3 regions of the Staphylococcus sp. CoH_129_LAB_1 genome follow, and region 2 is predicted to be linked to each of the others. Evidence: riboswitches for the same ligand, from Rfam matches in the RefSeq annotation. Region 2 holds a riboswitch; each other region holds the start of a gene.
The links. A riboswitch is a leader RNA that binds a small molecule or an ion and turns the genes downstream of it on or off. The one in region 2 is predicted to bind S-adenosylmethionine.
Positions count from the first base shown of each region.

Region 1: linked by a shared signal. The riboswitch ahead of metX (homoserine O-acetyltransferase MetX) and the one ahead of metK (methionine adenosyltransferase) in region 2 are both predicted to bind S-adenosylmethionine.
Region 3: linked by a shared signal. The riboswitch ahead of AC2FB1_RS09605 (MetQ/NlpA family ABC transporter substrate-binding protein) and the one ahead of metK (methionine adenosyltransferase) in region 2 are both predicted to bind S-adenosylmethionine.

Region 1 is NZ_JBXWKZ010000025.1:22,953-31,645, forward strand. It holds gene AC2FB1_RS08190 (adenylosuccinate synthase) at 1-864, opposite strand, end outside; gene dnaB (replicative DNA helicase) at 1,143-2,543, opposite strand; gene rplI (50S ribosomal protein L9) at 2,656-3,102, opposite strand; gene AC2FB1_RS08205 (DHH family phosphoesterase) at 3,099-5,066, opposite strand; gene AC2FB1_RS08210 (YybS family protein) at 5,094-6,005, opposite strand; gene metX (homoserine O-acetyltransferase MetX) at 6,096-7,064, opposite strand; SAM riboswitch class I at 7,137-7,238, opposite strand; gene AC2FB1_RS08220 (AzlD domain-containing protein) at 7,324-7,653, opposite strand; gene AC2FB1_RS08225 (AzlC family ABC transporter permease) at 7,650-8,345, opposite strand; gene serS (serine--tRNA ligase) at 8,660-8,693, opposite strand, start outside.
Region 2 is NZ_JBXWKZ010000043.1:2,642-11,334, reverse strand. It holds gene AC2FB1_RS10485 (alpha/beta hydrolase family protein) at 1-473, shown strand, start outside; gene pckA (phosphoenolpyruvate carboxykinase (ATP)) at 515-2,107, opposite strand; SAM riboswitch class I at 2,267-2,378, shown strand; gene metK (methionine adenosyltransferase) at 2,491-3,687, shown strand; gene AC2FB1_RS10470 (NERD domain-containing protein) at 3,786-4,697, shown strand; gene AC2FB1_RS10465 (aldo/keto reductase) at 5,227-6,063, shown strand; gene AC2FB1_RS10460 (fluoride efflux transporter FluC) at 6,120-6,473, opposite strand; gene crcB (fluoride efflux transporter CrcB) at 6,470-6,835, opposite strand; gene AC2FB1_RS10450 (hypothetical protein) at 6,864-7,172, opposite strand; gene AC2FB1_RS10445 (transaldolase) at 7,416-8,129, shown strand; gene AC2FB1_RS10440 (hypothetical protein) at 8,326-8,693, shown strand, end outside.
Region 3 is NZ_JBXWKZ010000034.1:16,289-24,981, forward strand. It holds gene budA (acetolactate decarboxylase) at 358-1,062, opposite strand; gene alsS (acetolactate synthase AlsS) at 1,092-2,756, opposite strand; gene AC2FB1_RS09595 (APC family permease) at 3,502-4,953, shown strand; gene AC2FB1_RS09600 (aspartate aminotransferase family protein) at 5,089-6,426, opposite strand; gene AC2FB1_RS09605 (MetQ/NlpA family ABC transporter substrate-binding protein) at 6,624-7,439, opposite strand; SAM riboswitch class I at 7,545-7,653, opposite strand; gene AC2FB1_RS09610 (hypothetical protein) at 7,801-8,226, shown strand; gene AC2FB1_RS09615 (cell surface protein) at 8,392-8,693, shown strand, end outside.

The sequences.
Region 1 (8,693 bases), on a different contig from region 2:
ATGATGACCATCTTCATCGAATAATTCAGTAGGGAATGGACCATCACCTACACGAGATGTATATGATTTACATACACCAATCACTTTAGATACGAAGGTTGGACCTACACCAGTTCCAACTGTGACATTACCCGCAACAGGATTACTTGATGTTACGAAAGGATATGTACCATGATCGATATCTAACATAACTCCTTGTGCACCTTCAAATAATACTTTTTCATCAGCCACAAACGCATCATCTAAAATTTTAGATGTGTCTGTAACGAATTCTTTTAAACGTTGACCTGCTGCATAGTATTCATCAAACATTTCATCAAAGTGTGGGCATGTTTCGTTAAACATACCTTTGAAATATGCATTTTTTATCTCAATATTTTCTTTTAAACGTCTTTCAAATGTATCTTTTTCTAATAAATCAGCCATACGAATACCGATACGTTGTGCTTTATCTACGTAAGCTGGGCCAATGCCTTTTTTCGTTGTACCGATTTTATTATCTCCACGACGACGTTCTTCATATTCATCTTGTGCTAAGTGATACGGCAAGATGACTTGCGCACGGTTTGAAATACGTAAGTTATCTGTAGAAATACCACGTTCATTTAAACCATCTAATTCTTTTAGTAATGCAACAGGGTCTACAACGACACCATTACCAATTACTGCTAATTTATCTTTATAAAAAATACCTGATGGTACTAAATGTAATTTGTATGTTTCTCCACCAAATTGAATTGTGTGTCCTGCGTTATTACCACCTGAAAAACGCGCAATTACATCTGCTTGTTCTGCTAAGAAATCTGTAATTTTACCTTTACCTTCGTCTCCCCATTGTGTCCCAACTACTACGATTGATGACATGTGAGCACCTCCAAAGTTTTCTCAATTAACCACTAAGTATTCTATCAATACGTTTCATATAATGCAAATAAAAATCGAACATTAAAAATAGAATGAATACTATTTAAATAAACAAGTATATTTTATTAAAAAAACTTTAAAATTGTTAATTTAACAGTATTTCAAAGTAAATTTCTATAATTTTAATACACATACTTCACTTAGCATTCCTATTTAAAAACAAAATAAAAACCGTACATTTTTAATGATAATAAAAATAATGTACGGTAAAAAATTTTTTAAGACATCTCTGCATGTGCATAATCAATGTCTGTAAATTTATTATATTGTTTCATAAAGTGTAATTTCACTGTCCCTGTAGGGCCGTTACGTTGTTTAGCAATAATAATTTCAATTTCACCATTATCGTCATTTGATTGAGGTTCGAAATTGGTGCTATCGTCATCATCGTCACCATCGCCTCGATTATAGTAATCATCACGATACAAGAAAGCTACAATATCTGCATCTTGTTCAATTGATCCTGATTCACGAATATCACTCATCATTGGTCGTTTATCTTGACGTTGTTCTACACCACGAGATAGCTGACTCAATGCAATAACAGGACATTCTAATTCACGCGCGATTGCTTTTAACGTACGCGAGATTTCAGATACTTCTTGTTGTCTGTTATCTGAAAAACGTGATCCACTACCTTGAATAAGTTGTAAGTAATCAATCACAATCATATCAAGACCATGTTCTTGTTTAAGACGACGACATTTTGATCGTAAATCTGTAATACGAATACCTGGTGTGTCATCAATAAAAATCTTTGTTCTCGATAATTTACCCACTGCAATCGTAAATCGATTCCAGTCTTCTTCTGTCATTGTCCCTGTTCTTAAACGATTAGAATCTACATTTCCTGAACTACAAATCATTCGTGTCGCAAGTTGGTCGGCACCCATTTCAAGTGAGAAAATACCCACTGTATAGTTATCTTCATGAGTTGCTACTTTTTGAGCGATATTAAGTGCGAAGGCAGTCTTACCTACAGAAGGACGAGCTGCTAAAATAATTAAATCATTTCTATTAAAACCCGCTGTCATCTGGTCTAAATCGCGGTATCCAGTAGGAATACCAGGCGTTTGTCCACTATTTTGATCAAGCTCTTCTGCTGTCTCATATACTTGACCTAAGACATCTCTAATATCTTTAAAGCCATCACTTTGACGGTTTGCTGAAAGTTCAAGAATACGTTTTTCAGCATCACTTAAAATAGCATCTAATTCAAGCTCATTATTATACCCATCATTTGCAATACTGTCAGCTGTTTGAATTAATCGACGTTTAAGTGCAAGATTAGCAACTATATTTCTATAATATTCAATATTACGTGTCGTCGGTACATTATTCGACAATTCAGCTAAATATTGAGGGCCACCCGCCTCACTTAACGTACCTTCTTTCGTTAATTGTTCCATTAACGTGACTACATCAATCTCATGAGCATCTTCATTTAAGTTCATCATTGCTCTAAAGATATGTTGGTGTGCGCCTCTATAAAACGACTCAGGAAGTAATACCTCCTGAGTCGAACCTATTAATTCTGGATCTAAAATAATTGCACCTAAGACAGATTGTTCAGCTTCATTGTTATGGGGCATTTGTCTTTGATCATACATATTATCCATCAATCATTACACCCATCCATCTTAAAATTTTCGACATGCTAGTGCAACATTATATATTTTTCTATGAATTACCTTTAAAAAAGTGAAATACCTATTTGCGTTCCAAACTCTTTTATTTTTCTACAGTGTGTACGCGAATTGTACCTTCGACTTCTTTATCTAATTTAACAGGTACATTAGTATAACCTAACGCGTGAATACCGTGTGGTAAATCCATTTTGCGTTTATCAATTTTAATATCATGTTGTTCTTTTAATGCGTCAGCAATTTGTTTTGTACTAATAGAACCAAACAATTTACCGCCTTCACCTGTTTTAGCACTTACTTCAACTTCGATATCTTCTAATTTTGCTTTTAATGCTTTAGCATTATCAATTTCTTGTTGTCTATCCGCTTCAGCACGTTTATTTTGTTGTTCTAATTGTTTTAAATTACCTGGTGTTGCTTCAACAGCATATTTATTTTTTAATAAAAAGTTATTTGCGTAACCCACTGGCACGTCTTTAACTTCACCTTTTTTACCTTTACCTTTAACATCTTGTGTAAATATTACTTTCATGCATCTTCACTCCTACTCATTTGTTCTGTAATTGCTTGTTGTAATTGTTCGATTGCTTCTTCTATAGTAACGCCTTTAATTTGCGTTGCAGCATTTGTTAAGTGACCTCCACCACCTAAGGCTTCCATTGTTAATTGAACATTAATTGCACCTAGTGAACGTGCAGAAATGCCAATAAGGTTATCTTCACGTTTAGCTACAACGTAAGAAGCTTCAATACCTTCTAAACTTAACAATTCATCCGCAGCTTGTGCAACTGTTACAGGATGATATATTTTGTCATTAGAACCGTGAGCAATTGCAACACCGTTTTCTTGAACTTCCACCGTACGTATCAGTTCAGAACGATTAATATACGTATCAACATCATCTTTTAGGAATTGTTGCGTTAAAATCGTATCTGCGCCATGCGCACGTAAATAACTTGCGGCATCAAATGTTCTTGAACCAGTTCGTAATGTGAAATTACGTGTATCGACAATGATACCTGCATACATAATTGTAGATTCTAAACGTGATAATCGTTGTTCTGTTGGCTGATATTCTAATAACTCTGTGACAAGCTCTGCAGTTGAACTTGCATAAGGCTCCATATAAACGAGTAATGGATTTGAAATAAAGCTTTCTCCACGTCTATGATGATCAATGACAACTTTACGATTAGCTTTATTTAGAATATTTTCGTCTAATACCATTTCAGGTTTATGTGTATCTACAACAACAACCGTTGTTTTTGACGTCATCATATCCCAAGCTTCATCAGATGTCACAAATCGTTCTTTCAATTCAGGCTTTTTATCAATTTCTTCCATCACACGACTTAATGTTGGATCGATATCCTCTTCATTAAGTACCACATATGCTTCTAAGTTATTCATTGACGCAAATCGAGATACTCCAATAGCTGCTCCAACCGCATCTAAGTCGGGACGTTTATGTCCCATAATAATTACTTTGTCGCCTTCAGTTAAGATATCTTTCAATGCGTGAGAGATAACACGTGCTCTAACACGTGTACGTTTTTCCATCGGGTCAGTCTTACCTCCGTAGAAACGGACATTACCATTCATGTTTTTAATTGCGACTTGGTCTCCCCCACGACCTAAGGCTAAATCAAGTCCTGATTGAGATAATTCTCCAAGTTCAATTAAATCTTCGGTACCTTCACCAACGCCAATACTTAATGTCAATTGTGCACGGTAGCCTACACTTTTTTCACGTAACTGACTTAGAATTTCAAAATTAGAGTCTTCTATTTCTGCTAAGATTTTTTGATTTAAATAAGCTACGAATTGATCTGAACTATAACGTTTAAAATAAATATTATATTCAGTTGCCCATCGACTAATAATACGCGTCACCATTGAGTTGATTTCAGAACGTTGTGTGTCATTCATATTTTGCGTAATTTCATCGTAGTTATCTAAAAATAACGTTGCAATGATAGGCTTTGATTCTTCATATAATTCATTTGTATGTACTTTTTCTGTAATATCAAAGAAATATAAACAACGCTCTTCTTCAGAATAACGTACATTATAATGATACTGACCATGTTCAATTTCTATCTCTTGCACTCTTTCAAGTTGCTTAAGAATATTTGGAAAAACTTCATTGACTGATTCTGAGATGACATTGGTTTCTAGATGTTCAGACATATATTGGTTGATCCATTCGATGTGGTCTTCAGCATCAATTACGACTAAGCCAATTGGCAGACGTTTAATTGCTTTATTATTTCCTGCTGAAATATAACCACTCAGATTATCCACATAATTATCCATTTTTAATAATGCTTGTCTAATCAATACCGCACTAATCACAATCATAATGATTAAAGCAATGGCTGCAAATATTGAAATTAAGGGTTTAAATATAAAACCTAAAATAACAAGTGCAATCGCCGTAAGCACCATCAAAAAATAAGGAATAAGTAAGGCCTTTTTAGTGGATTGACGGTTCATTCTTCCACCTCTATTCACTTTTTAAAGTCATTTTTTAATCATTCGTTTTAAGTTAATTCCTAAATCAAGCACGCCAAGTAATGATACGATATGCGTAAATGGTGAAATAATTGTCCCCACGACCATTAATAATATAGATACCGCATCAGGTAATCGCTTAGCTTTTCCAAAGAAATGAATCAAACTCAATCCTTGGATATACATCAATAATGATAACACAACTTCGAAATTTAATACGATACTTTGGAATATACTTGGTTCTGTCGCAAACATCACACATACTAGCACAATCATGTAAATCCATAATAATGTACGACTCATTTGCCAAGCAAATAAAGGTTTAAAAATAGGTGTTGCTACTTTGAATTTACGTAAAATTGGAAATGTGATAATTACATTAATTAAAACTAAGAAAAAGACAATAATAATGATGTAACTTGGAAGTTGAACAGCCATTTGACGAAATCCTTCTTCTAGGATGGTCTTGTAGTCTGATTCAACGCCTGAACTTACAATCGCATTGTGCATTGCATCTTTTATTGGTTTAATCAATACTTCGGTATTTGGAATCTTTTTGAACGCTTGTAATAACATAAATGCAATTAACGTAAACATGCTTAAATACGTCGTTGCGATATATAAGATGCGCTCTTTAGATGTACGTTCTTTTAATAATTGGCCAATTATAAAACTTAGTAATAAAACTAAAATCATGGCACTTAATACAAAGGTATTCCCTAATAAGGTCGTGATGACTACAGTGAGTAAAGCCCCAATTCCAAATGTAGCTATTGATTTATGCCACATGATAATACCTGGAATGGTAGCGAATAAACATAGAATCAGACCAATCATCGGCAATACATACGTAACTAAAGCAACTGCTACAAGCACGATGGTTCCTATAATCATTGCTTTAGGATGTACTTTTGAAAACACATTCGCCACTCCTATACTTTTTTTGACTATAAGCTCTATTTTAACCTCTATATTCAATTAAAACAAATGTGTTATCTATTCTCTCACCTATTATTTTCGTTTGAATTTCGAAACTTTTAAAAAGTGATACAAGTTAGGCGCCCAGTCATTAAAATTAAGTAAAAAACCATCATGGCCTACATTGTCCGGAACAAAAAAGTGACGATTATATTTAAAACGTTCTCCTACTGCTCTTACTTGATCATCTGGATATAACAAATCATCTGTAAAGCCCATGGTTAATACTTTTGTATTTAAAGATTGAAACACCTCATCAACATCATCACGCTGACGATCAAGATTATGACTATCTAAGACATTCAACATTGTTAAATAACACGATAAATTATAGGATTCTTTAAACTTATTACCTTGATAACGTTGATAATTAATTACTTCATCTGGCGTAAAGCGCGCGTCATAACTTTTTGAAGAACGATATGTTAAAAATCCAAGTTGTCTTGCAATACTAAGTCCCTCTTTGCCTCCAATATGAATCGCTTCACGTGCAATTTCATTGAAAGCACGACTGTATGAAGAAGTTTTATCTGTAGCTGCTAAGATGACTGCCTTATCTACTTCAAATTGATGATTATATAATAATTCCATCACTTGCATGCCACCTAAACTGCCACCAATTAAAATATCGATTTTAGTAAATCCAAGTGCTTTTATTCCCAATTCAATTGCTTTAACAATATCTCTTAATGTTATTTTTTTAGGAAAATGAGAATCATTTAATGGTGAGCTTGAACCAAAAGGACTTCCAATAACATTAAAAGTAAGAAACTGGTAATCATATATTGGCATATAACCACCATCAATAATCTCACGCCACCATCCAGGATGTTCGTCTGTACCGTAAGTTAAATGATTACCTGTCAGAGCATGACAAACCACAACAAGCGGTTGTCCCGAATAACCTACATGCTCATAACGTAATTTCAGATTCTCAATCGTTTCACCTGATTCTGTTTTAAAAGCACCTAAATTTAATGTATCTACTGTATAATTTGTCATGCTATACCTCCTTAGAATAAAAAAAATCGCTTCCACTCTTAATTTTAAAAGTATGAAGCGACAATGCTTTAGTACTTATCATTCGAGTAACTCGTTGGTTGTAGCACCGTACAAATTATTTGCCGGTTGCTGAAGCTTCACAGGGCCAATTCCCTCTACTTCTCAAAATAAGAGTATCTATGTATGTATTTGAAATGTTTAATTTAAATATATTTTATCCAATTCTATAGATAACTTCAATGTGTACCCTATAAACGTTTTAAAAGAACCATCGTATACCTGCAATTAATACAACACCTACGATAATAGTAATGGTTAAACTACGTGTCACAAGTGCAATAATGACGGTAGGAATTGTTGCTACAATAAACGGAATATTCAATTCAAAGCCTTGTACACCTTCATGTTGAACAATAAAACTATCAATGACTAGTGCAGTAAATAATGAAATTGGAATAAACGACAGCCATTTAATGACTGCTTCCGAAAGCTGAATATGTGAAATCATTAAAAATGGTACGACACGTACAATCAATGTCACTAGTCCACATAAAACAATGAGTAAAAACATATGTCCAGTTATCGTCATCGATCCATCACCACCCCGAGTGTGGCAGCACTAATTGACGTGACAAGAATAGCCACATAAGATGGCATCCAACAACTTAAAATAAACATCATTATAATAACAAAAGCGATTAATGTAAGGTAAATTTTAATTTTAGAACGTGTAATAGTTTCAAATTGAGCCATAGCCAGGAAAATAAACATGGCTGTAATCGCAAAGTCTAATCCTAGCATGTCTGGATGAGAAATATATTTACCGAAAACAGCTCCCGCCACACAAGATATTGTCCAAAATAAATATGCAGTAATATTTAAGCCATGTAGCCAACGGTCATTAATAGTTTCACCTTTTAAATGTGGTGTGATTGCTACGCCAAATGTTTCGTCAGTAAGAATAGAAGATAATCCCAAGCGATTCCATATTCCATATTCTTTATAATTAGGGGCAAGCGTCATAGATAATAAAAAGAAGCGGGAATTCACAATTAATGTTGTTAACACAATTGCTGATATAGGTGTGCCAGCAATGACTAAAGCACAAATAATAAATTGTGCTGCACCTGCATAAACGAGTAAACATAACAGAAGGATTTCTAGAACACTAAAATGTTGAGAAGCTGCCACAATGCCAAATGATAATCCTATCCCAATGTATCCTAATAATGTTGGAATACATTCTTTGACCCCTTGTTGAAATGTCACATGTGACGTCATTTTAGCTCCCCCCTATATATATGTGTGTTTAAATTGAATATACATTTTAATTAAACTCAGTCTAAGATAATCTAAGATAACCTTCAATATTTTTAGACAACCGTTTGAGTGAGGTAAGAGAGAAGGTAGTTTTAAAACCTTGATATAAAAAGCATTTTAAAGATATCAGAAATTTTAGAAATTTTTAAAGTTACCTCTCTCAGAGTAGTCTTATTTTAGTAGGAAAATTAAATAAAAAGTAGGATAACACATAAAAAACACCTGAGACAATTTATTATGTCTCAGGTTCTTATTAGTTAAATTATATCTAATTATTAATTGACTGGGCGAATTTCTGTTTTACCACCC
Region 2 (8,693 bases):
TTCGATTATTAAAAGACAAATTTCCACAAGCTTTTATTCATATGATTGGATTTTCAAGAGGTGGAATTCAAGGATTATTATCATTTCAAGATGATCCAGTTGATAGTTATATCATTTGGGGTGGTGTTTCGGATGTTCATTTAATGTATGAAGAACGTGTTGACTTAAGAGGTATGTTAAGACGTATGGTAGGTCATCCGAAAAAGGATAAAGAGGCATATGAAAAAAGAAATGCGATACGTACTTTGAATCCAAACAGTCCACCTATTTTAATTGTACATGGAGGTAAAGATCGACAAGTAGGGATACATCAAGCGTATTTTCTTCAAGAACATTTAGAACTTAAAGGGGTCAAGCATGATACATTTTATCAACTTGAAGAAGGACATGTACCAAGACCGCAAGCATTGAAAGAAGTTTTAGATTATATATTTCAATGGATGAATCATATAGAAAAAGACTTACAAAGATGACCATAAAGGTTATTCATGTAAGTCTTTTAATTTATATTATATTAATGATTAAATCCGCCTTCTTTGGCAATATCTTTTACTTCATTTCCAAATTTTTTGAAGTTTTCTTCAAAACGTTGTTTTAAGTCATTAGCTTGATGGCGATAAGCGTCAGGATCGTTCCAAGCATGGATTGGATTTAAAATCGTTTTAGGTACATCTTCCATTTCAATTGGTATACTTAAACCGAATATTTCATCTGTGGTAAATGTAGCTTGTTTTAGCTTACCAGAAATAGCTTGATCTACCATATAACGTGTATAATGTAAGCTGATACGACGTCCTATACCATATTTACCACCAGTCCATCCTGTGTTTACTAGATATACATCAACATCATGTTCATCAATTAGCTTACCAAGTAAATTTGCATATTTAGTAGGATGTAAAGGTAAGAATGGAGCGCCAAAGCACGTAGAAAATGATGGCTCAGGTTCTGTCACGCCACGTTCAGTGCCAGCTAATTTTGATGTAAAACCACTTAAGAAATGATACATTGCCTGTGATTTAGATAATTTAGCAATAGGTGGAAGCACGCCAAATGCATCTGCAGTTAAGAAAATAATTGTATTAGGATGTGCAGCTTTAGAAGGTAATACGATATTATCAATATGATGGATTGGATAAGCAGCACGTGTGTTTTCGGTATTTGTATTATCATCAAAATCAACATGACCACGTTCATCAACGATAGTATTTTCAAGAATAGTACCATATTTTATGGCATTATAAATTTGAGGTTCTTTTTCTTTAGATAAGTGAATTGCTTTTGCATAGCAACCACCTTCAATGTTGAAAATACCATTTTTGTTCCAACCATGTTCATCATCGCCGATTAATTTGCGATTTGAAGCTGCTGATAACGTTGTTTTTCCTGTCCCAGATAGTCCAAAGAACAGAGCAACATCACCTTTTTCTCCGACATTTGCAGAGCAATGCATACTCATAATATCTTGCATAGGTAATAAATAATTCATCACTGAAAAGATACCTTTTTTCATTTCTCCAGCGTATTCAGTACCACCAATTAAAATTACTTTATGTTTAAATGAAACAATAATAAACGTTTCGGAATTAGTACCGTCAACATCTGGATTGGCTTTAAAATGTGGGGCAGAAACGATAGTGAAATTTGGTTTAATATGACTTGCTTCCTCAACTGATTCAGGTCGGATAAACATATTTTGCGCAAATAAATTATGCCATGCAAGCTCATTGATGACTTTTAATTTTAGTTGTGAGTCTTTGTCACTTCCAGCATAGCCGTTAAAGACATATAGTTCATCTTTTTGATCTAAATAATCTAATACTTTATTGTATAAATTTAAAAATACTTCTTCATCAATAGGTTGATTAATGTCTCCCCAATCGATATTGTCTCGATATGAAGGTTCATTCACGATAAATTTATCTTTTGGTGAACGACCTGTATACTTACCTGTACTCATATTAATTGCGCCAAGTTCAGTGAGTTCACCTTCATTATTATTTAAAATTTTATAATAAAGCTGAGTAGTAGAAAGTTGAAATAAAGTCGTTTCTTTTTCTAATAAGTGTTTGATTTTAGGTGTTTCACTGTATGTATCTATTGACATACAACATCCCTCCAAATATGTTTTTATACTTATATGTAAGCCCTTACAATAAAATAGTATAACATATTGATTTAATTATTCCATTATAAATAAAAGGGCATTTAAAAAATCAAAATTGACAATTTTAAAGTAATTATGTAGTATAGATTTTAACGGATTCTCTTATCCTGAGCGGTGGAGGGACATGGACCCAATGAAGCCCAGCAACCTCTTTTTTTAAAGAAAGGTGCCAAACCGTTTGCAGACACAATATTTGTCTGAACGATAAGAGCGAATGGACGTTTAAGAGCCTTCTCTCTATCTAGATAGTTGAGAAGGCTCTTTTATTTTAAGCTCATTGTCAAAAGAGAATTTTCGTAAATATAGTTAAAAAGGAGCAAATCATGACTTATAATAAACGTTTATTTACATCAGAATCAGTGACAGAAGGGCATCCAGATAAAATTGCTGATCAAGTGTCTGATGCAATTTTAGATGAAATTTTAAAAGACGATCCTAATGCACGTGTTGCTTGTGAAACAACTGTAACAACAGGTATGGCTTTGATTTCTGGTGAAATTTCAACGTCTACATATGTAGATATTCCTAAAGTAGTCCGCGAAACAATTAAAAATATCGGATATACAAGGGCTAAATATGGTTACGATTATCAAACTATGGCTGTTTTAACAGCGATTGATGAGCAATCACCTGACATTGCACAAGGTGTAGATAAAGCACTTGAGTATCGCAATGATATATCTGAAAAAGAAATTGAAGCAACAGGTGCCGGAGACCAAGGTTTAATGTTTGGTTATGCAACAAATGAAACTGAAACATATATGCCACTTCCAATCTTTTTATCACATCAACTAGCGAAACGCTTATCCGATGTTCGTAAAGATGGTACCTTAAATTATTTACGTCCAGATGGTAAAGTTCAAGTAACAGTAGAATACGATGAAAATGATAAACCTAAACGTATTGATACGATTGTACTGTCTTCTCAACATGCTGAAGATATTGAGTTAGGTCAAATTCAAAAAGATATTAAGGATCATGTCATTTATCCGACTGTGCCTAATAGTTTGATTGATGATGAAACAAAATTCTTTATTAATCCAACTGGTCGATTTGTTATTGGAGGTCCTCAAGGAGACGCTGGTTTAACTGGAAGAAAAATTATCGTAGATACATATGGCGGTTATGCTCGTCATGGAGGTGGTTGTTTCAGTGGTAAAGATCCTACAAAAGTAGACCGTTCTGCCGCATATGCAGCAAGATATGTTGCAAAAAATATTGTAGCAGCTGGATTAGCTGAACAATGTGAAGTGCAATTAGCTTATGCAATTGGTGTAGCAGAACCTGTATCTATTGCTATTGATACATTTAAAACAGGGAAAGTTTCTGAAGCACAATTAGTTGAAGCGGTAAGAAATCACTTTGACTTAAGACCAGCAGGTATTATTAAAATGCTTGATTTAAAACATCCTATTTATAAACAAACAGCTGCATATGGACACTTTGGTCGTACTGATGTATTGTTACCATGGGAGAAATTAGATAAAGTGAATGTCCTAAAGGATGCTGTTCAAGAATAATGTAGGATATACAGTAGTTAATTAGGTTAAATCTCGAAATTATCATCTATTTCTATTATAATAGATAGATATTGACAGTTTAAAAGGAGCGTTATCGAATGAATTCATTTGGACCGGTTGAGATTGGCTTAATCATAGCGATAATTATAGCAATTATATGTTTCGTTTTATTTTTAGTTGCCTTGAAAAGTAAAAATAATATGAAGCATAAAGCGAGTGAAGAATATAATCTCAAGGAACAACAACTTAAGTCTTCACATGAGGAAGCACTTGAAAAAGAACGTATCGAAAATAAAAAACAAGTGACAAAACAAAAAGAAGAATTTGAAGCTACAGTTAATGGAAAAGAACGTGAAATTGATGCTTTAAAATTATTTTCTAAAAATAAAAGTGAATACGTGACTGATATGAGACTTATTGGTATTAGAGACCGTCTAGTTAAAGAAAAACGTATTAGACGTGAAGATATGCATATAATGGCTAATATTTTCTTGCCAAGTAATGAGTTTAATACTATTCAACGTATTAGTCATCTTGTGCTTACAAGAACTGGTTTATATATCATTGATTCTCAATTATTAAAAGGCCATGTTTATAATGGAATTAGTGGTGCGCAATTTCAAGAGTTACCAATGATGAAACAAGTATTTGATACACTTGATTTAAATATAAAAGCGCCTCAAACGTTAGTTCTTGATCAACATGAAGATAATCATTCAAAACTATCATTTATTAATTATTTTGATCAACTTTCTACGATTGAGAAGTTGGCTACAGATTTACAAACAGAATTAGGACTTAAATATACACCAACATCAATTTTATATTTTAATCCTAAACATGATAAAGAAGTAACGATTTCAAACTATGCGCAAAGTTCAAGCGTTAAGGTTTTAGTTGGTCCTGAACAACTTGATGAATTCTTTAATAAATTTGTATTCCATGGACGTATTCAATATAATGTCGATGAATTACAAAATATAATGGATAAAATTGAATCATTTAATTAAGAGAAGTTGAGGCTGGGATATAATTCCTAGCAAAATAGCCAGTAAATGAGTGTATTATAAATTCATTTACTGGCTTCTTTACAATACTACGTATTGTTGACACGCTTTCTTAGGGGACAGCTTCAGCCTGTCGTCTTCAGCTTGTCCTGTTCTCTCAAGAGTCTCGCCAAAATACTTTTTATTTATATGTAATTTTACATTGAATTACTTAAAAAAATAAGGCTCTTTCGTATAAATTAATAAATACCAATAAACTAAATTAACAAGGTTCCTTATATATAAAGAATATAACATGACTTAACTTACTCTACTAATGGCACTCAATATAAGAAAACGAGCAACCCAACGAGTTGAAAATAATAAAAAATTTATGAAAAAGACAAGTTCTATATTATTTCAATAGAACTTGTCTTTTTTCACTTATCTAGAAACATTATGTCCCAGACTCGTTTTTTTATATTATGATTGATGTTCATAAATATACTTTTAGGGTATATACAGAATAGTTATTTTTAAGGGAGGAAGAAAAATGGACTATATTGAATTCTATAATGGAAATCAAATGCCTATGTTAGGACTTGGAACATTCCGAGTAGAAAACAACGATACTTGTAAAGAAGCTGTTAAACATGCTATTGAATCTGGATATCGTAGTATAGATACAGCTAAAGTATATGGAAATGAAGAACAAGTAGGTCAAGGTATCAAAGAAGGATTAGAATCAACAGGATTAAATAGAGAAGATATTTTCGTAACATCAAAATTATTTTTCGAAGATTTCGGACGTGAAAATGTAGCTCGAGCCTACGAAACAAGTATCCAAAAACTTGGGTTAGATTATTTAGATTTATATTTAGTACATTGGCCAGGTACAAATGAGGCGGTAATGATCGATACTTGGAAAGGTATGGAGGATTTATACAAAGATAATAAAGTCAAAAACATTGGAGTTAGTAATTTCAATCCGGATCACTTTGAAGCATTATTAGCACAAGTTTCAATTAAACCAGTGATTAACCAAGTAGAATTCCATCCATACTTTACTCAAGAAAAACTTAGAAAATATTTGGAAGCTCAAAACATTCATATGGAATCTTGGTCACCATTTATGAATGCTCAAATTTTAAACGATGAAACGTTGAATGAAATCGGAAATGAAGTTAATAAATCAGCAGCACAAGTTATTATTAAATGGAATATGCAACATAATGTCGTGGTTATTCCTAAATCAGTAACACCAAGCAGAATTGAAGAAAATATAGATGTATTTGATTTTGAATTATCAGAAAAACAAATGAAACGAATTGATAATTTAAACAAAGATCAACGTATAGGACCTGATCCAGATACATTTGAAGGTCAATAGATTCAATTGAAAAAGAGTGAACATGCAGGTTGATTAACTACATGTTCACTCTTTTTTTATATTATAAAGCCAATTAAACAAGCAATAAATCCTATAACAAATTGCAATAGAGAATAAATTATAAATTTAAATAGTTTAAATGACGGCGTTAGACATTGAGTAAGTTCATAAGACATAGTTGAAAATGTCGTTAAACCACCTAAAAAACCAGTGATAAAAAACATATTTATCCAGTTTAAGTGACTAGAAAGCCCTGTAGTTAAACCAATAAGAAAACTTCCAATCCAGTTAACGATTAGAGTAGCTATAGGTATTGAAGTAGACCATTTAGATTTGGTAACATCAGTTAGCCATGCCCTGACTACAGCTCCTAAACCACCGCCAATCATAATTAAAAGCGCTTGTATCAAGATGTACGACCTCCTAATTTCATACCAATCCAGCACAAGACTACGCCAAGGGTATAACTCGTAAACGCATAAACCACAGCTAAGAGAATATGATAATTGTGAAGTAGTGTAACTAATTCAAATTGAAATGTTGAAAATGTTGTCAAAGCACCTAAAAAACCTGTCGTAACACCTTTTTTAATTTTAGGGTAATCTTTAAATAATTTAATCATTACTACTGATAGATAACCCATGAGAAAAGCACCTGACAAATTAGCTATCAATGTGCCAATAGGAAAGGTGCTACTGTGATTCATAAAAGAAAACAAGAATCTTAATAAAGCCCCCAACGTACCACCTATAAACACGGTTACATATTGCATAAAAGATTCACCTTTATATATTATTTAATTATGAAAATATACCAAATGTTTTTACAGAAGCAAAAATATGGAACAAAATTACTATCAATATTACAAAAGGTAATATTTTAGTAGCAGTCTTAATCCAATCTTTATTTTTATTATTTAAATGCTTAATGGCTTTATCAGAAAATATAATTGATGCAATAAGGATTACAACATTTACAATACTACATGCAATTAATAAATTCTTTATTGATTTAAATTGCATACTTAGTAAAGGATTAAATGTATTAAAATAAAAACTAATGATTAAAAGTATAATTGATATATAGAAATATTTTTTTGATTTAGACATAATAAACCTCCGATTTATACCATTAAATAATATTACCACATTTAATTTCATTTTTAATAGTACCATTATTATAGGTTTATATTTTTCAGAAAATTCAATACAAAACATTCGCATATACAAATTAAGCATGATATAAATAATATAACGAAATAGTAAAACATCTTAAACATAAAAAAATCATACATATGGTGTCATTTGATAAAGCAAACTATATTCGTAATATAAACGAGAAGGGAAGATTTTATGACTCAATTAAAGGTAAAAGTATTTGCAGATGGTGCAGATATTGAACAAATGAAAGCGGCATACAAAAATAAAGAAGTAGATGGTTTTACAACAAACCCTAGCTTAATGGCGAAAGCAGGTGTAACAGATTATAAAGCTTTTGCAGAAGAAGTTGTACGTGAAATTCCTGATGCTTCTATATCATTTGAAGTATTTTCAGATGATTTAGACACCATGGAAAAAGAAGCAGAAATTTTAAAACAGTATGGTGACAATGTGTTTGTTAAAATTCCAATTGTGAATTCAAAAGGTGAGTCTACAATTGAATTAATTAAAAAATTATCCGCTGATAATGTACGTTTAAACGTAACTGCTGTATATACAATTGAACAAGTTAAAGCTATTACAGAAGCAGTGACTGAAGGTGTACCTACATATGTTTCTGTTTTTGCAGGACGAATTGCTGATACTGGTGTGGATCCACTTCCATTAATGAAAGAATCTGTAAAAGTTACACATAGTAAAAAAGGTGTGAAACTATTATGGGCAAGCTGTCGTGAAGTATTTAATGTGATCCAAGCTGATGAGATTGGTGCTGATATTATTACATGTCCAGCAGATGTAGTTAAGAAAGTTAATAATAATCTTGGACGCGATATTAATGAGTTACCAGTTGATACAGTTCAAGGATTCGCAAAAGATATTAAAAGTTCTGGATTATCTATATTATAAAAATAATATATCTAATTATGATAAACCGAGTCTAAGACAATAAACACGTCTTAGACTCGGTTTTGTTATATATAAAGAGCAAAGATAAGTAATAATTAAGTATTTTGAACTATATCTTTCTTTTTTATTGAGTTTGTTTTAAAATCGATGTTCAGTTAAAATTTATGGATACGTTTAAATAGAAAGGAGTTAAACTATGGAAGAAACTGCTTTTAGAGAAAAAGTAAGAAAACAATTGTGGTTTTTAAATAAAAATGAAAAGCAATTATTAGAACATACACTTGAACAATACAAATCTTCGTCTAATAATATAGGACAGAAATTTATGAAACCTACTCGTTTTGCTAATCAATTTTTACGTGCTCATATTTTTCGAAATAAAAGTTTTTCAAATGGATATTTTTTCTTATTAATTATATTATTTGTCATCGCATACATCATACTATTAGGATGGTTTTTAGCTGGTTTTATCGCAAGTTTGGCAGTAGTCAATCAATTTATAAATCCTAAAGCAGAATTAAGTCTTATCTATCTAGTAGCCATCTTAATTATTGCCATTATTAG
Region 3 (8,693 bases), on a different contig from region 2:
TTCGTCTATGACAAATTTACTTTCACAATGCTTACAATAAACAATTAAAACCACTCCAAATAATCTACGTCATACTCCGAAATCATCAAATTGATTAATTAATGATGATCCAAGCTTAATGATTCTGATGTAGATATTGTAGTTAGTACAACTTGCTCTAATCTTCGTTCTACATTCTTCACAAAATAAATCTCCTTGATGATATGATCGACCACAATTTGGATATTACATCCTGTATACTTCCATAAATATAAAATTTTGTTTCATTATATCATTAAAATCAATTGTTTAAAATATTATTTTTAAAAATAAAAAAGAGTACGAATCATAGTAGACTCGTACTCTCATAATAAGATACTATTCAGCTTCTCTAATTTCTGCATCGATGTCTGCATAATCAATTTCAGTGTTAGTGAATGTTTTATTATCGATTGGGAAGTGTTGTTCAAATGTTTCAAAGTTTTGAATTTCAACTTTTACATCATCTACTTCAAAATCTAAAATGTGTCCGCCGAAATTACGATCATCATTGGCGAAATGAATATGGAAACCACCAGAACCAACGCCATGGAATAATTCAGGTGTAAAGAAACCAATCACTGTACCGTTAACATCTTCCTGAGTTTCTTCAGGTTGTCTACGTGCTGAATCAATTAATCTTGTATATGGTGGTTCCTGTTTTGGCATCATACGAACATGCATTTTTTTAAATTTACCAGTGATTTTTACTGCTGAGAATAAATTATCACTTAACATATGTTCTTTTACTTCATTTAATACTGTTTCAGAATCTTTATTAGAAGTTTCATAAGATTCGTCTGCTTCAAATTTAGTAATTGTAGCAAAAGGTGTTAATTCATCACCTTTAAGTTTTTTAAATTCTTTGTGTTCATTTGCATGGTAAGCTTCTCCATTAATGAAGATAACTTCACCGTCTGAACCTGTAAGTGTTGCTAGTCCTGAATCACCATGTTTTAATAATTCATCGATTGTTGCAGTTCCTTCTAATAAACCTGCCATCAATGTACCTAATGTACCATGTTGATATAATACATGACCCATATTAATATTCACTCCTATTTTTTAGAAAATTAATTTAAAGAATCTGGTAACATATTTGTTGATAATTTAATATTATCTTTATAATTTACTGGAATATCAATTAAAACTGGTCCTTCTGTTTCGTAACCTTCTTTAATTGCAGCTTCAAGTTCTTCTGGGCTTGTTACTCGGATACCTTTCGCACCAAATGACTCTGCATATTTAACATAATCTACTGGACCAAATGCTACACCAGCTGCACGTTTATATTTCATTTCTTCTTGGAATTCAACCATGTTATATTTACCATCATTCCAAATTAATTGAATGATATTTAATTTTTTACGTACAGCAGTTTCTAAATCTTGACCTGAGAATAAGAAACCACCATCACCAGCAACTGATACAACTTGTGTGTTTGGACGTACTAATGCAGCTGCTATAGCCCATGGTAACGCAACACCTAAAGTTTGCATACCGTTACTGAATAATAAGTGTCTTGGATTGTAACTTCTAAATTTACGAGCCATCCAAATATAATGACTACCTACGTCTACTGTTACAGTTGTATCATCAGTTAACGTTTTTTGCATTGTATTAATAATTTCTACTGGATGTAAAATACCATCTTCATGTTCATATTTAATACCAGTAGCCTCGATAATATTTGCTCTTAATTCTTCTAAGTCATCTAAATGTTTTTGATCAATAATTGGTTCAGATACTTTTTCTGACATCATTTGAATTGTACCTGCAATATTACCTACTAATTCTTTTTTAGGACGTAAGTAATTTGTAATTTCAGCATGTACTTCGTCAATTGAAATAATTTCAGTATCTAATTCTTTATTCCAGTTACTAGCTTCGTATTCAATTGGATCATAACCGATTGTAACTACTAAGTCAGCTTTTCTTAGTAATTCGTCACCCACTTGGTTACGGAATAAACCAACACGACCAAAGAAATGGTCTTCTAATTCACGACTAATCACACCAGCACCTTGGAAAGTTTCTACAACAGGTAAGCTTGTTTTTTCAACAAATTTACGAATTGCTTCTGTTTCTTTTTCACTAGAACTTCTCATACCTGCAAGTAATACAGGGAATTTAGCATCTTTAATTGCTTGAAGCACTTCATTCACTTCTCCATCTGCTGGTACACCTAAATGAGGTTTTTCTGGTAAGTCGATTGCTTTACTTTGCACTTGAGATGAAATAACATCTTGCGGAATACTAATGAAACTTGCACCATTTTTACCTGAAGTTGCAGTGCGAATTGCATTTGTCATAACTTCTGATAATGATTCAGGATCTTGAACCTCTGCACTATATTTAGTTGATGATTTTAATAACGCAGCGTTATCTACAGCTTGGTGAGTAAGACGTAATAAATCATTTCGTTTAACTTGACCACCGATTGCTAATACAGGGTCACCTTCTGAAGTAGCTGTTAATAATCCAGTTGTTAAGTTACTTACCCCTGGACCACTTGTTACTAAAGCAACACCAGGTTTACCTGTTAAACGTCCAATGCCTTGCGCCATCATTGCAGCATTTTGTTCATGACGTGTAACGATAAGTTCTGGACCATCATCTTCTAATGCATTGAATAAATAGTCGATTTTTGCACCTGGAATACCAAATACATAATCCACATTATTATTTTTTAAAGTATCAATGACCATATCTGCAGCAGAATAGTTTTCTTTAGCCATTTTATATTCATATCCTTTCAAGTTTACATTTGTATTTTAAAATTTTTTGTTTTAAATATTGTGTTTCTATTTATTGTTTACCCAATTAAAAAGAAGCCACACACATGTCTATTTTTTATAGGGAAAAAGAGGGAAAGACTTAGTCACATGTTAATTGCGGCTTCTTTATATTTAAATAACTTCAACCTCTCTAGTTGAAGTGTAACCTCAGTTAATTAGACATATTCAAATATGGGATGGGAGTTTTCTATTATATATGTCATTGTTTTAAGGGAATGATAGTCAGACATATTTCTTAGAAGATTTGAATATGTTGTAACTTTATTACGAATATTATTATAGTACGTATGAAAGTATTAATAAAATACATATTTTCGATAGAAACCATTCCATATTGGAATAGGTCAACATACTTTAATTAATGTAAAATAACACACATAAAAGGTCTAATTACTTGACTTTTCTACTATAATTATAATAATAATATTGGCATAATTACCACTTTTTATATTTAAAAGGTAAAAATACTCTTTTTAGTTGTTTTTATTTTAATTTTATCTGATATAATCAAATCTATCATTTAAATTTTCTAGTTATGTATTCTTGTTTGATTAAAAGTAAGAAAACTTGAAATTTTCAGAAATTTTAGACAAAATACTATTCTTTTATGCTATGATAATAAATGTTATATAGCTGACAAGCTAATTAATTAAAAATTTAAACTTATTAGTGGAGGTTCATAATTATGGCCAGTTTTTTCAAAAATTTTACTAGAAAAGAAGATCCCACTATCTATCAAAGTAAAGATGGACATTTAAAACGTACTTTACGCGTTAAAGATTTTCTTGCATTAGGTGTAGGTACTATTGTATCAACATCTATTTTCACTTTACCTGGCGTAGTAGCAGCAGAGCATGCTGGTCCAGCCGTAGCTTTATCTTTCTTATTAGCTGCGATTGTCGCTGGTTTAGTCGCATTTTCATATGCTGAAATGGCAGCAGCCATGCCTTTTGCTGGATCTGCATATTCTTGGATTAACGTTTTATTTGGTGAATTCTTCGGATGGGTAGCTGGTTGGGCATTACTTGCCGAGTACTTCATTGCTGTTGCTTTTGTAGCTTCTGGTTTTTCAGCCAATTTGAGAGGACTTGTTTCTCCTTTAGGTATCGCGTTACCTAAGTCTTTATCTAATCCGTTTGGTGCAGATGGTGGAATTATAGACTTAGTTGCAGCAATTGTTATTATCTTAACTGCATTATTATTATCTCGTGGTATGAGCGAAGCAGCTCGCATTGAAAATATCTTAGTAATTTTAAAAGTCTTAGCAATTGTTTTATTCGTTATTGTCGGCTTAACAGCAATTCATGCAAGTAACTATGTACCATTTATTCCTGAACATAAAGTCACTGCAACTGGTGATTTTGGCGGATGGCAAGGTATTTATGCTGGTGTATCAATGATTTTCTTGGCATACATAGGGTTTGACTCAATTGCCGCAAACTCAGCTGAAGCAATAAATCCTCAAAAAACAATGCCACGTGGTATTTTAGGATCATTAATTATTGCAATTATTTTATTTGTAGCAGTAGCTTTAGTATTAGTTGGTATGTTCCATTATTCAAAATATGCTGGCAATGCTGAACCTGTAGGTTGGGCACTTCGTCAAAGTGGACATGGTGTTGTCGCAGCGGTGGTTCAAGCTATTTCTGTCATTGGTATGTTTACAGCATTAATCGGTATGATGTTAGCTGGTTCACGTTTACTTTATTCATTTGGTCGTGATGGATTATTACCTTCTTGGTTAGCCAAATTAAATGGTAAACATTTACCTAATAGAGCGCTTGTTATTTTAACTATCATTGGTGTTTTAATTGGTTCAATGTTCCCATTTGCTTTCTTAGCTCAATTAATTTCAGCAGGTACATTAATTGCATTTATGTTTGTATCTATTGCAATGTATAGTTTAAGAAAACGTGAAGGAAAAGATTTACCAGTTCCAGCATTTAAAGTTCCATTCTTCCCAGTATTACCAGTCATTACATTTGTATTAGTATTACTTGTATTCTGGGGATTAAGTTTTGAAGCTAAACTTTACACATTAATTTGGTTCTTAGTTGGTATTGTTATATATGTATTCTATGGTATTAAGCATTCTAAAAAGAATGAAGAAGATGATTATGTTGTACCAAAAGATTAAGATAATGAACTAATTTCATATTTATAATATTTTAATCCCCCTAAGAAATATTCAATTATTTTTTAGGGGGGATTATACTGAAAAAGAGCAAGAAAAGATTTTAGTTGAATATCTTTTCTTGCTCTTTTGATAATGTTACCAACCTTGTCCATCAATCATATACTTATCTAACAGGTCATCTTGTAAGGCTTGCAGTGCACTTTCAATTACATCTAATGCCTTATCTAATTGTTGGTAAGTAATGACAAGTGGGGGTTGGAATCGTAGTACATTTCCAGTAATTGCAATAATAACGACGCCATGTTCGAAACAATAATTACATATTTTCAAAGCTTCTTCTGATGCTCGTTCTTTTGTTTTTTTATCTTTAACAATATCAATGCCAATGGATAATCCAATACCGCGTACATCTCCTACGTAATTATATTTATCTATCCATTGATTCATACGTTGACGCACGTAGTTCCCTTTTTCAGTACTGGCAGTTAATAAATCATCTTCTTCTATCATTTCAATCGTAGCAAGAGCCGCTTCACAACTTACTGGATTTGCTCCTGTTGTAAATAAGTGTGCTGGAGCTTCAAGACTTTCAATAATTTCTTTTCGACCTACAATTGCTGACATTGGTAATCCGCCTGCTAATGATTTACCAAATGTAATGATATCTGGTGTAAAGTTAAAGTGAGTCACGGAACTCCAAGAACCTGTCCGTCCTAATCCTTGTTGAATATCGTCAACGGCAATTAAAATACCATGTTTACGACATAAGGCTTCCAGTGCTTCAAAGTATCCTTCTACTGGTTCTAGTAATCCTCCATCTCCTTGAATCGTTTCTAATACAATACAAGCTACTTCTTCAGCTGGAACATACTTCGCAAACATATCTTTTAATGGTGCTAAATATTCTTCAATAGTATTTGGCTTGGATTGTTCAAACATTCCTCTGTATTTATCTGGAAATGGTATATGATAAAATCCATTTAATAACGGTCCATAATGTTTACGCATATTCAAACTGATAGTAGACATTGATAGCGATCCAAATGTAGATCCATGATAGGCATTTGTAAAACTAATGATATATGGCCGTCCTGTATAAGCACGTGCAAATTTAATTATTCCATCATTAGCATCCGAACCACTCAAACCAAATGTAACACGTTTTTCATAGTTTCCTGGTGCAATATCACATAACTTTTTAGCGAGTCTTACTAAAGGCTCGTGATACATGTATGCGGGCGTATAATGGATGAATTGATCTACCTGTTTTTTTATTGCTTCTGTCACTTTTTTTGGTGCATGTCCAACGTTTTGTGAACTAGCACTAGACAACAAATCAATATATTCTTTTCCATCTACATCTACTAATGTAGCTCCATGCCCGTGGTCAATCACTAGTGGATAATATTTAATACGTCCTGATGTAGCAAAATACTTACTATCTTCTTTTATCATGTCCTCTGCTTTACTCAAATTGACTCATCCTCTCCCACAACATCAATAATCTACACTGTTTATTATTGACTTTACTTCTATGATAATAATCAATATCTTACTAATAATTGTCAGATTTGTAAATATTTTCAGAAAAATTAAAATATATTTTTTCTATCTTTTATACAATGATAAATATAAATCATAAAAGGCCTCTAATAGAGACCTTTTATGATTTATTTGTTTTCATATGGAATAACATCATCGCCATATTCTTTTTTAATATACTCTTTAATTTCTTTAGATTGCATAACTTTTAATAATGTTTGGAATTTTTTATCATCTTTATGACCTTCTTGAACGGCAATAGTATTCGCAAATGGTGATGATTTACCTTCCATAACAATAGCATCTTTAGATGGTTTTAAACCATTATCAAGCGCATAGTTTGAATTCATAATCACTGCAGCGCCTTCACCATTCTTATATGTTTTTGGTAAGAATTCTGCACCTTGCTGATGATTAAATTTTAAATGTTTTTTATTTTCAGCAATATCTTCAAATTTTGCATTTTCGATTTTAACGCCTTTTTTCAACTTTATTAATCCTTCGTCAACAAAGAATGATAAAAATCGTCCTTCTTCTGCCGGATTATTAGAAACATAAATCGTTGATCCATCTGGAATATCTTTTAAGTGTTTATATTTTTTACTGTATACACCCATAGGGGTCGTAAATACTTTGCCTAACTCTTCAATCTTGTACCCATGACTTTTCTTTTCAGCATTTAAGTATGGAACATGTTGGAAGAAGTTAGCATCTACATCACCTTTATCTAGCAATTTATTAGGCACTTTATAATCATTAACTTCCTTAACTTCTAAATCATAACCTTTTTTCTTCATCTCTTCTTTAGCTTTTTTCAATACATCACCATGAGGTGCTGGTGACGCTGCGACAGTTATTTTCTTGCTATCCTCTTTTTCTTTTCCACATGCTGTTAAAGTGAATACTACTAATACGATACTAAATATACCTATCCATTTTTTCATATGTATCAATCCTTTTATCAATTTTCAATATTCTTTTTCTCTTATAGATATGTAAAGACATAAAAAAATACTTTCTACTATTAAGAGAAAGCATTGATACACTTTCTCTCATCTTCTAAAGTATATGATTTACTTTATGTGAATTAGCACCATGTCATAAAATAACGGTTGCCGGGCTTCATAGGGCACATCCCTCCACCACTCTTGATAAGAGTTTATAGTTTATTGAATTATCATTAATTTATCATTAGTTTAAATATAAGTCAATATAATATTTAAACTATTCTAAATATTTAGAAAGTGTTGAATGCTTTCTTTACGGGAATACTCTTATCATATTTATAATCAAAGGAGGAATACTATGATTCGTTATGTTTATCATTTTATCAGTGCTTTAGTCATTAGTATCATTTTATTAATCACAATGGTTATCATGGATATCTTAGCTCAATCGACGCATCTTACTTTATTATTAATTAATATCGATTTCTTAATTGATCCAAGTAAAACTCCTTTACTATTAGAACTAGCCATTCATATCTTTATAGGATGGTTAATATATTTTATTTTCTTGCTTATTTATCACGTATTTAAATCATTATATAAAGTAAGCTATTTCTTATTAATGCTCGTTTTTGCCTCTCTTTACCCTTCACTTATCATTATAGCAAAACGATCATTCTTCCATTTTAGTTGGAGTGAATATGGATTATGGATGATAGCTCACATTATTTTTACAATTTTAATGGCTTTCGCTATTTCATATTTTTCTAAAAAACAATATTAACTTTTTAAATAAATGATTTGGAAATATTTATTTAATTTTTACAAAAGGTTTATTCTTTAAGTTAAGTTAAAGATTTATTATGATTTTTTTTAAAATCCTATTTCTGCTCTATTTAAATGCTACACTCTAGTTGTAATTGATCATGAATGAAATGGGGTTTTCATTATGAAGAAAGTTTCTCTTATTGCAACTATACTTTTAACAAGTACGATGTTACTTACAACGACTCATTCTGTAGAAGCACATGCTGCCGATTTAGTTACTAAAGAAAATGCTAAACAAATTGCTACAGATGCATTATCTAATAGTGGAGGTAATCCAAACCTACAACGATTTGGTCGTACTGTTGACAAAGGAGAATACTTTGAAATTATAAGTCATAACAAGTTAAATACAGGTAGTGGGGAGTATAGAGTTTATAAGAATGGCGAAGTTGAGTATAAAAATGGTCCATATAGTGACTTTAA